Regions from separate parts of the Enterococcus sp. AZ196 genome, predicted to be linked through region 1. Evidence: a T-box and tRNA genes for the amino acid it is inferred to sense, from the RefSeq annotation. Region 1 holds a T-box; the other holds one or more tRNA genes.
What was found. A T-box is a leader RNA that pairs with one kind of tRNA and senses whether it is charged. The one in region 1 lies ahead of leuS (leucine--tRNA ligase), so its partner is inferred to be a tRNA-Leu.

Region 1 (7,657 bases):
GCCATTTTTTGTGCATCATATCGATTTCTTTGTGAAATTGCTGAGGAAGCGGATCACTAGGAGCGACAATCATATCCCCAGACCCAGAAACACTGCAGAAAGTACAACCGCCATGTGCGACCGTACCATCGCGATTTGGGCAATCAAAGCCGCCATCTACAGGTACTTTAAAGATTTTTCCGCCAAACTGCTGGCGTAATGCGTAATTCCATGAATGATACCGTTTGGTTGAATCATCACTATATTGAAAGGTCATTTTTGTCTCCTAATTGCTTTGAGATCATAAGCTAATTTTTTTTGTTTATAATAAGGGTAGGTAAACAGCAGCCAACTGCTGCTAAAGAGTACGCCACCAAGAACATCGCTCGGATAGTGAACCCCTAGATAAATTCGACTGACGACGATACTAAAAATCAATAAACCGACCACAATCTGAGCGATTAAACGCGGTGTTTTTTCCTTAAAGAACAGAGCCATAACAAAAATCAAGGTACCATATAATAGGGTACTGGCTGTTGCATGGCCGCTTGGAAAGCTAAGACTGTGTTCGCTCACCATATGAGGTAAGATCGTTGGGCGTGTCCGATGAAAAAAAAGCTTCAGCGAATGATTGCCGATCCCGCTGATTAGTGCCATACTGATTGCCAGCCATAAAGCTGTGACTTTTTGCTTATTGAAATAAAACAAACCGACAAACACGATTGATAAAATGATAATTGTGATTGGATTGGCAAATTTTGTCACCCACAAAAAATAGCTGTTCATCTGCGGATGAAGTTGATGGATCGCATGGATGATGCCGCGATCGAAGCCGGATAAAGTTTCCGGATAAAAACGGATAATGTAGCACAAGGCCGCAAAAAACAGCAGGGTGAAACTGCCGATTAATTGGTAGATGGGTTTATTTTTCATTGCTTTGTCTGATTCATCCTTTCTAAACAGAAATATTATATCATGTTTCCTTAATAGGACAATTTTTTCTGAGATTTCTTAAGGGGAATTCAATTGAATAATATTTTGGAATCTGCTAAGATGGAACTACTTTGAATATTACTGCCCAGAAGAGGAGTAGTAGGAACGAACGCATTTCAGAGAGCGCGCGGTGCTGTGAGCGTGTATGCGAAAGATTCGAACTTACCTTGGAGCATGATCGTAGGATCCGGTTAAAGACCGTTATTTCTTTTGAGGTCTGTCATTTGGCAGATAAAAATAGGTGGTACCACGTTGATAACGTCCTATGAGAGCTCTTTTTCGAGCTTTCATAGGACTTTTTTTGCGAGTTCTACTTTCACGCTTTGCGTGATTAGTGGAATCGTATGCGTAGCGAGAGTCAAAAAATTGATTTCCCTACACCGAGCTAGCTGCAACTTCCTTTTTTCGATTTATTCAAAGTAACCGCACAAGAAGTAGTTGGAATTTTCATTTATTAGAAATTTTTCTATTATCACGAGTCAGCATTTAGTTTCAATTTAGAATCTTCGGCTATATTATTAACGTAAACAAAATAAGTTCATATATTAGGAGGAGCAATATGAGTTACGAGCACAAAGCGATTGAAAAAAAATGGCAGAAATATTGGGCGAAGCACAATGTGTTTAATACCCAAGATGATCCTGAAAAACCAAAATTTTATGCATTGGATATGTTTCCTTATCCGTCTGGACAAGGGTTGCATGTTGGACACCCAGAAGGATACACTGCGACTGATGTGATTTCACGGATGAAGCGGGCGCAAGGTTACAATGTTCTACATCCAATGGGCTGGGATGCTTTTGGGTTACCTGCGGAGCAGTATGCGCTGGATACAGGGAATGACCCTGCGGAATTTACTAAGAAAAATATCGAGACCTTCAAGCGTCAAATCAATTCTCTGGGATTCAGCTATGATTGGAATCGTGAATTGAATACAACGGATCCTGAGTACTATAAATGGACTCAGTGGATTTTTGAACAAATGTATGAAAAGGGCTTGGCTTATGAAGCGGAAGTTCCTGTTAACTGGGTACCTGAATTAGGTACAGTTATTTCTAATGAAGAAGTGATCGATGGCAAAAGTGAACGGGGCGGCTACGATGTAATCCGCAAGCCGATGCGTCAATGGATGCTGAAAATTACCGCTTATGCAGATCGTTTGCTGGATGATTTAGAAACGGTTGATTGGCCTGAAAGCATCAAAGAAATGCAGCGCAACTGGATCGGTCGTTCGATCGGTGCGAATGTCAGCTTCAAGATCGAGGGCAGTGATGAAACATTTACTGTTTTCACTACACGTCCTGATACCTTATTTGGCGCGACTTATGCAGTCTTGGCACCAGAATTGGAATTGGTACAAAAAATTACTACTTCTGAACAAGAAGCAGCTGTCAATGACTATATTGAAGAAGCCTCGAAAAAATCTGAACTGAATCGTACCGATTTAGCGAAGGAAAAAACTGGGGTCTTCACGGGTGCTTACGCGATCAATCCTGTGAATGGCAAAAAAATGCCGATCTGGATCGGGGATTATGTGTTGGCTTCATATGGAACAGGTGCTATCATGGCCGTTCCTGCACATGATGAACGAGATTATGAGTTTGCGAAAACATTTGGTTTACCGATTATCCCTGTACTTGAAGGCGGTGATGTGGACAAAGAAGCCTTTACTGGTGATGGTTCACATATTAATTCCGAGTTCCTGGATGGACTGAATAAACAAGACGCAATCGATAAGATGGTGGCTTGGCTAGAAGAACATGAATGTGGCAAGAAAGAAATCAGCTATCGATTGCGTGACTGGTTGTTTTCTCGTCAACGCTACTGGGGTGAACCAATTCCTGTCATTCACTGGGAAGATGGGACGACCGGCTTGGTTCCGGAAGACGAATTGCCGTTAGAGCTGCCGAAAACTACGGATATTAAACCAAGCGGTACTGGAGAATCACCATTAGCAAACATTGAAGACTGGGTTAATGTAGTTGATCCAGACACTGGTAAAAAAGGGCGTCGTGAAACCAATACGATGCCGCAATGGGCTGGAAGCTCGTGGTATTACTTGCGTTTCATTGATCCACATAACAAAGAAGCGTTAGCGGATTACGATAAATTGAAACGCTGGATGCCGGTAGATCTTTATATTGGCGGAGCAGAGCATGCCGTGCTGCATTTATTGTATGTTCGTTTCTGGCATAAATTCTTGTATGACATTGGCGTGGTGCCAACTAATGAACCGTTCCAAAAGTTATACAATCAAGGGATGATCTTAGGACAAAGCTTCCGCGATAGCCGAGGCGCTTTAGTGCCGACTAATATGGTAGAAAAACGCGATGGCAAATGGTTCAGCATTGAAACAGGTGAAGAATTGGAAGAAGCACCAGCGAAAATGAGTAAATCATTGAAGAACGTCGTGAATCCTGATGATGTCGTAGAAAAGTATGGTGCGGATACATTAAGAATGTACGAAATGTTCATGGGGCCGTTGGACGCTTCGATCGCTTGGAGCGAAAATGGACTGGAAGGTTCACGTAAATTCCTAGAGCGTGTATGGCGCCTGATCGTTGATGAAGAAGGCAAGATGCGTGATCATATCACGACATTCAATGATGGTTCACTGACGAAGGTCTATAACCAAACTATAAAAAAAGTAACGGAAGATATGGAACATCTGCATTTAAATACTGCCATTTCTCAATTAATGGTCTTCGTAAATGATGCCTATAAAGCAGAAGCATTAACGTATGAATATGTGGAAGGCTTTGTACAATTGCTGGCTCCGATTGCCCCTCATATCGCTGAAGAACTTTGGGCGATTCTAGGGCACGACGAAGGAATCTCTCATGTAGCTTGGCCAACGTATGACGAAGAAGCTTTGATTGAAAATGAAATTGAAGTAATCTTGCAGGTTAACGGAAAAGTTCGTTCAAAAGTAATGGTCGCTGTGGATCTTGCAAAAGACGAGTTGGAAAAACTAGCGATGGCTGATGAACATATTCAAAGAAATATTGAGGGCAAAACGGTTCGCAAAGTAATTGTTGTACCGAATAAATTAGTCAATATTGTAGCCAATTAATTTGTGAGGCCGATTCTAAAAGAAATATATCTGACCACGTTCGGCTGCTTAGCGATGAAGTCTCAAAAATCAGTTGAATAGTCAAAAACTGCACGTGCATCTATTATCCTCGTTGATAACAGATGGGCGTGCAGTTTTTCTGTTGTTTAGTTTTGTAAAAGGTGCCTAAGAGATTCCTACGCAAAAAAAATTAATCATGGCAATTGTGCGTTAGCATTTATTCACTGTATCTAAGATAAAATGCTTCGATTTTTTCTTTAAATTCTTTGGTTGGTAAACTTCCTCGCAGGTCAAAGTTATAGACCTCGCCATTAGTGAACTTAATTTGGTATTTATACACTAGTTTTTCTGATTCTTGTCTATAAGAACCTACATCTTCAAATTCAGACCAAGTCTTTCTTTTTACTTCTTTTGTTTCAAAATTATAATATTGAATTCCTTGCTGATCCATATAGAAAAAGATTCCTTGATGTTTCAATAAAAATGTTAGATCGCTGATCCCTTGAAAGAAAAATAGACTGGAAATCCAGAATATTATTCCTAAAAATAATAAAACGGGTATAGGATTCCAAAGGATAGAGGTTTTTATAATCAAGAGAATACTCGCGGAATTATTGGCTTTGAATAGCTGGAAAAGTACGTAGAAAATGTAACCGATGATGCCGGCAATGCTGATCATACCAGTTAATCCAACCATTAATGTTCTGAGCATTTCTTGGGTAGTTATTTGAAGTTTCAAAAAATCGTCCTCTATTTTCATAGCCAATGTCCTAATCTATTTTTAGTTAACTTACTTGTAAACTTGTTCGTGTGATCATTCTGAATTTAGTATATAGTTAAAATTAGAAAATGACTATCCCCTAGCTAAGCTATCGTAAGGCGCACGATCGTCAACTATGTTAGAAAGAAAAAGAAATGAGGAACTGCTATGAAAAGAATCACCGATTTACTTGGTATCCAGTATCCGATTTTTCAAGGAGCGATGGCCCATATTGCCCGTTATCCATTAGTTAGTGCTGTATCAGAAGCAGGTGGACTAGGAATTATTGCGGCAGGCGGACTGAGTGGAGAAGAATTGCGGGAACAAATTCGTGAGACGCAGAAACGCACGGAAAAACCTTTTGCGGTCAATCTGATGCTCCAGATGGAAACTATTTCGGAGCAGGTCGAAGTATTGATTACAGAGGGAGTCAAGATCGTAACGACTGGTGCCGGAACACCAAGACCTTATATGGAAAGCTTAAAGCAGGCTGGGATCAAAGTTTTTCCGGTCGTTCCTTCGGTGAAGTTGGCTAAGAAAATGGAGGAGCTAGGGGCAGATGGTGTAATTGCAGAAGGAATGGAAGCTGGTGGTCATATTGGAGAGACGACTACAATGGCATTGATTCCTCAGGTCACTCAGGCAGTCACTATACCGGTTATTGCAGCAGGCGGAATCGGTGATGGACGTGGGATGGCTGCGGCGTTTGCACTAGGGGCACGAGGAGTACAGCTGGGAACGGTTTTTTTGACAGCAACGGAATGCCCAATTCACGTTAATTATCAGCAGGCGATTTTGCAGGCTGACGACACCGCGACAACAGTAATTCGGAAAGCCAAAGGCGGAGCGCTGCGCGGGTTGAAGAACCAGTTGACTGAAGAACATACTAACGACGCTTTTTCTCTAGCTGCATTAGAGCGAGCAGCAGATGCGGGTGACATCCAACAGGGAATGATTATGACAGGACAGATTGCAGGGCTGCTTACACAGGTAAAGCCAGCGAAAACATTAATTGAAGAGATCTTTACTGAGGCAGAGCTTATCAGTAAGAGTATAAAAATAGACTAACGGATAATCCCGTTAGTCTTTAATAAATTCTTCTGCTAGATGGTAGTCGCCTTCATAAGGAAGATCTTTCCCATTAACAGTCATGTATTTGTCTGTTCCTTTACCGGCTAAAATGATGGCATCATTCGGACCAGCATTTTGGATAGCTTCTTTGATGGCTTTTTTACGGTCTGCTTCAAACTGAACATGGACATGCGCGTTTTGGATACTTTGTTCGATTTCATTTGCGATTTTTTTAGGATCTTCAAAATTGGGATCGTCGCTGGTCAAAACAGCGCTATCGGCATATTCACCGATTGCCTGACCTAAACCTTCGCGGCGGGATTCTGCCTTATTTCCAGTTGATCCAGTTATAACGAGCAGTTGTCCATCTGGATGCTGCTCTTTCGCGAAGGCCAGCAATGATTTCATACTCAGATAATTGTGAGCATAGTCTACATAGATATGAGCTCCGTTTGGTTTTAGCAGCAGGTTCATTCGGCCAGGAACCAATGCTTCTGCCAATCCCTGACGGCCAGCATTTTGATCAGCACCCACTAAGGCGCCTGCAATCAAGGCGGCAGCTGCGTTTTCTTTATTAAAGTCACCAGCTAGTAAGAGTTGGTAGCTCCCATTTAAATGGTATTGATCCGTTGAACTTGACAAGGAAAAAGCCAATGGATGTTCCAAAGGTTTTACATAATAATCCGCTGCTTCATTTCCGTACGTGATGACGGGAATGTTTTTTATTTCCGCTAATTCTTGTAATAGCTCGAAGTGATCGATTTCGTGCTGCAGAATGACTTGGCGGGAATTTGCGACTAATTGACGTTTACAATAGAAGTAATCTTCAAAAGTCGGGTGTTCGATTGGCCCTATATGATCAGGGGAAATATTTAGGAAAAGCCCTACGTCAAAGGTCAAGCCATAGACTCGCGCTACTTTATAAGCTTGCGAAGATACTTCCATGACCAGATGTGTCATGCCATTGGCTGCAGCTTCCGCCATCATTCGATACAAGTCCAGTGATTCTGGCGTCGTAAGTTTTGATTTGAAAAAGGTTACGCCATCCAGTGTTGTATTTAAGGTAGATAAAAGTGCGGTCTTTTTATTTGTCGCGATATCTAAAATTTGTTTCGTGAAATAAGCGACAGTAGTTTTGCCTTTAGTACCAGTAATTCCGATCAGTTTTAATTTTTCCTGCGGATAATCGTAAAAGGCCATGCTCAGAACAGCCAGCGCTTGGCGAATGTCTGTTACAATGATCGCTAATTCTGCCGGCACCTCATAGGGCTGTTCGGCGATGTAGCTCGTTAGACCATCTGCTAAAGCTTGTTCTAAAAAGCGTTGTTGAAAATTATTTCCTTTACAGAAAAAAAGTGTGTCGCTATCGACTTCACGTGAGTCGTAAGAAATTTTTTGATAGCTTTTGTCAAAGGGCGCACTCAACGTCCAACGCGTTGGTGTGATGAACTCCCGTAAGAGATTTTCTTTTTCAAGAATTTGTTGGATTTGGGTAAGTGTCAGCATGTAGAGACCTCCAATATATAGTCTAGGCTATTATAGCATAGCTCAGTAGGAGAAAAAGTAAAGAGTGATTGTCAGAAGTGTGATTTAGCTTTACTATAAGGGTAACGATTTTTTTAGGAGGAGACCATGAAAGAGACACGACCAAGTGATCTGAGCTACCAGGAAAAGATGATTCAAGGTTCGGCCTGGATGTCAATCGGAAGTATTTTTTCGCGGCTGCTGGGTGCCATCTACATTATTCCTTGGTATGCCTGGATGGGTGAAAATGCCCGTGC
Region 2 (7,657 bases), 2.1 Mb from region 1:
TTTCTAAATTACTTCCTTTTCTTAAATCAAATAGCTTAGCCAATTTTTCGTTTATGATAACGCCTTTATCATCCAACGAATAAATTTTCCCCGTTTTACGATTTCTAAATGATAAGAACGTATCCAGCCGATTAATTTCTTTAGGTACAGAAAGACTAATTTCTTGTTTTGAAACATCTGCTTTTTGGGCGGTAAAAGCTTCTATAGAAACAAACAAGTGATCCTGATAATTCGAAAAAGTGTTTAATTCACTTACGTACGTCTCTTCTTCTTTAGCCGAAGGGACTGCTTTAAAAACAGTTGTGCCTTGATAGTGCCAGAGCTTGTCAAATTGCAGCGTAACAATCTCGCCAATCGAATCGCGCAGACCAAATCCAGTAATAATCATCGACATGCAGCCAGCGATTCCAATCACAGTCATCAACATCCGTTGTTTGTAACGAAATAAATTACGCAATGTAACTTTTTGACTAAAAGAAAGTCGGCCCCATATAAAAGTCAGTCGTTCTAAAAAGATTCGTTTACCATTTTTAGGCGCTCTGGGCTGCATTAAAATAGCCGGTGTTGTTTGTAAGTCGTAACGCAAGACAATCCAAGCCGAACCCACAGAACACACTAATGATACTGCCAAAGCAATTAAAGCATAATTTAAATACCACGGTGTCACAACGTTTTCTATATTATACAACTGTCCGTAAGCATTAAAGATGATTATTGGCAGTAAATAAAAACCGACTGCAAGACCTAGCAATGTTCCAAGTCCACCTGCCAATGTAGCATAGAGTAAAAACTTTTCAGCAATTTCTCCATTGCGATAGCCTAAAGCCTTAAATGTCCCAAGTTCATTTCGTTTTTCCTCGACCATTCTAGTCATCGTGGTCAAGGTCACTAAAGCAGCGATCAAAAAGAATATCCACGGAAAAACCGAGGCTAACGAGGAAATCCGTTTTGCATTATCCTCATATTCGCTATAGCCTGGGTTCTCTGATCTGATAAAAAGATGATACTGAGGAGCAGCTAGAGAATCGATTTTTTCCTGTTGCTTCTCTATAGTCCCCAGCTGTTTTGCTAGTTCAGGATGGCTCACAGCTAGCTCTGAAAATTGCTCTGAGGAAAGTCCACTGAAATTTAGCGCTGTTTGCTTCTGAAATTTTTCTTTCTCCTGATCAAGCAACACTTGCTGCTCTATTTTTCTTTCTGCCAAGCTCTCAGTAGCTTTCTGTTTTAATTGATTTTTCAACTTCATTTTATTTTGCTTTAATTTTCTTTCATACTGATTTGAATAGGCTTCACTGTTTTTCAAATTTCTAAATTCTACTAAAGCCTCTGAATACACTGCCTGAGTGAAATTATCTGGCAGAACAAAAGCAAAGCAATCAATTGAGCCTTTTCCGATCATCGTATTCCCACGAGAGATATTTTCAATAAATTCCGGACTTTTAACAAAACCGACAATTTTAAAATTTTGTCGGTTAAATGCTTTATCAGGATCGTCAGCTGTAAATTCAAAGTTTTGATTCAATTTATAGCCTTTTTTTCTGGCAAACTCATCCAAAACAATCTCGTTCGGTTTTCTAGGTAGTCGTCCTTGCGTAACAACTGCTCGGTTCATTGATTGTTTTGTGTCATAACTGAATATTCGAAAAATCTGATTTTTTTTACTAAGATTAATATCTTTAAAATAGCGGCCTTCCGCCTTTACACCTTCAATTTCTTGGATAATACCAATGTCCTTATCAGAAATTCCTAAGGAAGAAACAACACGCATATCAGCTAAATTCTGCTTTTTGTAATAGCTTGCGGCCGTCTTCAGCATGTCTGGTCCTGTAGCACGTAAGCCAACATAAAAAGCGACACCCAAAAAAATAATGCCTAGAATTGAAAAAAAACGTGTTTTTGATTGCCGAATTTCACGCCAATTGGAACGTCGCATCGCTTTTCTCATTTTAATCACCTCTTACCATTGAATATCTTCAATTGACTGAGGATTTTCATTCAACTCTTCACTACGTACTCGAGCATCATTGATTCGAATCACTCGATCAGCCATGGGCGCAATCGCTGAATTATGTGTGATGATTACAACGGTTGTTCCATTTTTTCTAGCTGTCTCTTGCAATATTTTCAAAATCTGTTTTCCCGTCTCAAAATCCAGAGCACCTGTAGGCTCATCACACAATAACAACTTTGGTCTTTTCGCCAAGGCACGAGCAATCGTAACCCGCTGCTGTTCTCCACCAGATAATTGGGCAGGAAAATTATCCATCCGTTCTCCTAATCCGACAGAATGTAATACTTCTTCGGGTTCCATGGCATCTGTGACGATTTGAGAAGCCAGCTCAACATTCTCCTTCGCAGTTAAGTTAGGAACTAAATTATAAAATTGGAAAACAAAGCCGACGTCATTGCGCCGATATGTAGTTAGTTCCTTGTCATTGAAAGCAGCAATATCTGTGCCATCCACTATTATTTTCCCTTCATCACAACTATCCATTCCACCTAAAATATTTAACACAGTCGATTTTCCTGCTCCGCTTGGTCCAAGGATTACCGCAACTTCACCTTTCTCAATCGAAAAGTTAATCTTTTCATTTGCTTTAATGACCGTTTCACCCATTTTATAATGTTTGCTTTCATCGATCACGTCAATATAAGCCATTCCATATCCCCCATTTTCAAAAACTGTTCATGCTCTTTTTAGTTTAACATAGCTTAAAAAAAAGCCAACGACAGATGTCATCAGCTTAAAAAAATTACGATGATTTTTCTATTAAGTGATTGAAAATACCAGTTTTTGAAATGATAATAGAGATAAGGAGGTGCTTTATGAAAGTATGTATCGAATGCTACGCAGTAAGCAATCGCGCAACCCCACTACTTGGCAAACGAGAGTGTTTAGAAAATCATGACCAGTACATTTGCGGTACTTGTGGCAGATGTATCTGCATCCAAAAAGATAGTAATCGCCAACTGCGCAGAATTGATTTCCCATTTAAAAGTTTAGAAATCGCACAATTATATCTACGAGCCGCCGATTACTTATACCACATGCCCTGCGGAATTTACGAAATCATCAGTGAATCAAATCGAAAATCCTATAAGATTTTTCTTAATGACGATGATTTTACAGAATACTTAGCAAACAACAAGAAAAAATATGCCAAAAAACATTACGCTCTCTATCGCCACGTATACTTTGAAGAGTTTTCTAAAACAGAAGTAAGAAAACTCAGTCATCAAGAAGTACAAGCTTATTTAAATAATAGCGGTGATTAATTACTTTCGATGATAATTTTTTAGATGTCACATGCTAGCATTCAAACTCCTGCGGGAAGGCTCTTTTTAAAGCTTTTAAATCAGCATGGTCTACTGCTCTTAGGTCATAGCCGCTATGAAAAATTCTTTGCCCTTCCACAGAAACACAAGGTATTTGCCGCCCCTCAAATATTCTTTTGGAAAACCACTCCGCATTCAGTTCATAATACCCACCCTCGGGGTTTGCTTGCTGCATTATACCTGCATCACTAATGATAAATGGATGGATATCAATGTATCCATAATTAGGATGATACAGTTCTGCACGTGTTGGCCGTTGATCGGTAATTATTTTGTAGCCCATTTCGATCAACTTATTAAGCAGCAACTGCTCCTCTTCAGCATCAAAATCAATATCGATATCTCGATGAGGTCTCGTTTGTTTTCCGACGAGAACGTCAATACCCCAGCCTCCTTCTATCCAATAACGAATATCGAGCTCGTTCAATAGATCAATAATCCTAAGAAAACTGTCTTTACTTGTTATCGAGTTGTGTTCAGAATTTGACTTCACGTACTTTCTCCTTTCCTTTATACATTTTTCAAAAAAATTTAACCATAATAAACTAGTATAAAACAAAAAACTCGGCCAACTAGACCGAGTTTATTAAAATAATTAAGCGTGATAACGTTCAACACCATCAAGGTACGTGGCAACTAAATCCATATTAGAATCCAAGACGATAAAATCAGCTGCGCGGCCTTCAGCGATCATACCACATTTATCATCAATATTACAGCTGACAGCTGGTACATATGATGCCATCATAATTGCTTGCTCTGGCGTTGCAATCTCCCATTCAACAACATTTTTGATTGCTTCTTTTAGTTTTAAAATACTTCCAGCCAAGTTCCCCGATTCAAGTCGTGCAGTTCCTTCCTTCACAACTACTGGAAATTCCCCTAAATTGTAATTTCCTTCTGGCATACCGCCTGCCATCATGCAATCAGTAATCAACGCAACATGATCATGACCCGCTTTTTCCATCAATACTTCAGCAGCCTGTGGATGTACATGATGACCATCGCAAATCAATTCAGAAAACACATGCTGTAAAGTTAACAAAGCACCAACCATGCCAGGTTCACGATGATTAAATCCGCGCATACCATTATAAGCATGTACAAAGACGCTTGCACCAGCTTCCACCGCCTCTTGGGCTTCTTCTATTGTAGCGTTAGAATGTCCAAGCGAAACAACAACACCTTCATCAGTCACAGTTTTAACAAATTCTCTTACCCCTTTACGTTCAGGAGCCAAAGCAATTTTTTTAATTAAACCACCTGATGCTTCTTGCCATTCATGGAAAGTATCCAAATCTGGATCACCAAAATAACTAGGATTTTGTGCACCTTTATGCTCTTCAGTAAAGAATGGTCCTTCGAAATAAATCCCTTGAATTTTTGCCCCATCAACCTCTTGATAAACCTTACCGATTGTTTCAGCAACATCTTTCAAATGTTCTTTTGAAGATGTCAAAGTTGTGGGTAGAAAACTAGTAACACCACATGACAGCAGACCTTCAGACATAACTTTAATTCCTTCAGCATCATTGTCCATTACATCGTGATTCTTATAGCCATGTATGTGAGTATCAACTAAACCAGGAGCAATCCATTTTCCAGATTGGTCGATTATTTCTGCTCCTTCTGGTTTTTCTTTCGTATATGTCCCAAAAATGCCAGCAGTGACATCTAAATAACCTGCACCTTTAACACCAGAGTTTAAAAAGAATTTGTCAGCATAAATAAATGTTTTCATTGTGAGCTCTCCCTTTTTGTCTTAGTACTTTAAAGTTACTCCTGAATTCATAATAAGTCAAGAATGGTGTAGACCATTCTATAAATCTTTTATTTTTTCAATCGCTCGCAGCATTTTTCGATAGTTGATCACTGTATGAAGCTCATCTCGAGCTTCTAACATCCGTATTTTTAATTCTAAAAGTTCTCTTAATTTATAATAACTGCATTGTTGACGATTCCACTTCAATCCCATATCAACAACTTTCTCAGCCAAATCCAAACGCTCTTGCTTAACCAAAAAAGTACCATAATTTACAAAAAGATTACTCAATTCACTTCGCTCTGAATAATCAGCCATCATCGTTTGAAATAGTTCAAAACTTTGGTTGTAGTAGCTTTGTGCTTCATTCACTCGCCCAAGCACAGAATTCATTTTTCCAGCAAAACTTAAAAGCAAAATTTTACTGTCAAAATAGCCAGTATATTTTTTTGATACACAGATTGAAAGCCCCTGAACAATTTGCTCTAATGCTTTTTCTGGAGCCTCATCGATAAAATAAGCACAAACACCTTTAAAAAAGTAGGCTAACTGGCGATCTTTATCTAAGTGAGTAATTTGTCGTTCATCTAGATAATCCAATGTCGTTCGAATCTCTAGATACTTTCCGATACGCAAATACATAAACATTTTATTGAAATACTTACGCAGGAACAATTCTTCCGGTAAGAAATCCAGCATCAATTGATCAATCGTAATCCCCAGCCGATGACATAATTGCTGAATCACGATAATATTAGGAATCTCTTCATTATTTTCAATTCGACTCAAGACACTTTGAGAACAAATCCCTTCAGAAAGATCCTTTTGTGTCATGCCGTGTTCTTTTCTGAACTCTTTTAAGACTTGACCAATCGCTTCCATTGCCACTTCCTCCAAAATATGCGAATTCACATTTTAATAAGTTAATTTTATCTGATGACTAGTTGACAAGCAACTCTTGCGATCTAAATACACAAAAGGTTTTCAGCCGAAAGATAAAATGCAAACGTATTTCTGCTGTTTTATTCCTCAAAAAAAAAGATGCACCATAATCGGTACATCCAAGTGCGGCGAATGGGACTCGAACCCACACGAGATCGCTCTCACATGATCCTTAGTCATGCTTGTCTGCCAATTCCAACATCACCGCAGAATCTTTTCTCATGATAGCGGGCTAAAATGAAAAAGTCAATAGTTTACACGATCGTTGTATCATAGACGTACGTGATATTTCCCTTTAACCCTGCAATACCACGAAAAAACTTTTTGTCTTCTTGTTTAATCCACGCCTCTCGAAACAAGAAAAATTCATCACGTGTTACTTCTATTTTCTCAATATCTCCCGCCCGTAATTGGCCAATTTTTTCCTCAAATGGATTCATGTTCTTTTTTCTCTCCTATCATCGTAAAACAACAGAAGGATACCTGTCGGCACCTTCTGCTTTACTCATGAAAATATTTACTATTTTCGATACTAGAGCTTTCCTCTTGCATAATCCCTCGTAATGAGCGATCTAAACGTTGACGAGAATTTTTTCTTTCGATCGCCGGTTGCTTCTGCTCATTTTCAGGCGCAAACAAAATATAAGATTGCCGCGATTTTTCCATTCGCTGCATTAGTTCTTTTGGTGAAATAGCATCAGCTGGTTCATCTGGAATCAAAGAAGAAGGAACAAATTTTGGTGAGAAAGGTGTTGCACTGCGACCATTTCGCGTATTAAACGTTGTCTTGGACGTAGTCGCCTCTTTGGGTTTACGCTCCTCAAATAGTTTTACCTTTTTTGATTCTTTTCGCTCTCCCTGATACATTGGTAAGTTTGCTTTATGATGATCTAGCTCTCTACGTGGTTCCTCGTCTAAGCTAACACGACGTGTCCGTTTAGCTTTTGGCATTGGTCGCTCAAAAATATCTTTTGCTTCCAAACGATAACTTGTAATTAAGTCATCTTGTCCATCAAATAAGACACGCTGATTGGTTTGTACTAATTTAACCCCTGCTTCATCATCAAAAGCAGGAAAACGGCTCTTTTTTCTGCTGTAAGTTTGCATAATATCATCCTTATCGTTCTGATATAGCATAGTTTAGCATAAATGCTGAAAAAATGCTTTTAAATTCCTAAGTAACAGGAGAACTAGAGAAAATCATCAGAATTAATCGGCATCATGCACAAATAAGCTACCTCTTGGAGCCAATACTTCACCATCCAAAATACGCGCTAGTACTTCATAATCTCCTTGATAAGCACGCGGGCTTGATAATTCTCCTACATTTAAATTTTGCTCTTCATCTGATAAATTGAGTGCATAGATTACATAGGCTTCTTCGGTATAGCGAATGATTCCGAAAATTTGTTGCTTTTGAGAATAAAAAGGGAAAAAATGTCCATGCTTTAGCACATCGTGTTTTTTTCTCCGGTTAATCCACTTTTGACAATTTTTAAATAAACGATGATCAATGGATTGCCAAGGAAAAAATTTTCGATTATCAGGATCTTTACCACCCGTCAATCCAGCTTCATCTCCATAATACACACAAGGAATCCCAGGCATCATGAACAT

Region 2: it encodes a tRNA-Leu, which carries the amino acid that the T-box ahead of leuS (leucine--tRNA ligase) is inferred to sense. The anticodon was not compared.

What each region holds. Positions count from the first base shown of each region.
Region 1 is NZ_JBIPAM010000001.1:2,950,198-2,957,854, forward strand. Features, by position in the region: gene IGI67_RS14340 (TIGR01212 family radical SAM protein) at 1-256, opposite strand, end outside; gene IGI67_RS14345 (phosphatase PAP2 family protein) at 253-912, opposite strand; T-box leader at 1,050-1,241, shown strand; gene leuS (leucine--tRNA ligase) at 1,532-4,045, shown strand; gene IGI67_RS14355 (hypothetical protein) at 4,263-4,784, opposite strand; gene IGI67_RS14360 (nitronate monooxygenase) at 4,974-5,873, shown strand; gene IGI67_RS14365 (UDP-N-acetylmuramoyl-L-alanyl-D-glutamate--L-lysine ligase) at 5,886-7,382, opposite strand; gene IGI67_RS14370 (putative polysaccharide biosynthesis protein) at 7,509-7,657, shown strand, end outside.
Region 2 is NZ_JBIPAM010000001.1:824,707-832,363, forward strand. Features, by position in the region: gene IGI67_RS03995 (FtsX-like permease family protein) at 1-1,945, opposite strand, end outside; gene IGI67_RS04000 (ABC transporter ATP-binding protein) at 1,958-2,659, opposite strand; gene IGI67_RS04005 (hypothetical protein) at 2,827-3,276, shown strand; gene IGI67_RS04010 (nucleotidyltransferase domain-containing protein) at 3,311-3,829, opposite strand; gene nagA (N-acetylglucosamine-6-phosphate deacetylase) at 3,932-5,077, opposite strand; gene IGI67_RS04020 (helix-turn-helix domain-containing protein) at 5,156-5,980, opposite strand; tRNA gene IGI67_RS04025 (tRNA-Leu) at 6,165-6,248, opposite strand; gene IGI67_RS04030 (hypothetical protein) at 6,295-6,480, opposite strand; gene IGI67_RS04035 (hypothetical protein) at 6,542-7,147, opposite strand; gene IGI67_RS04040 (glycoside hydrolase family 13 protein) at 7,250-7,657, opposite strand, start outside.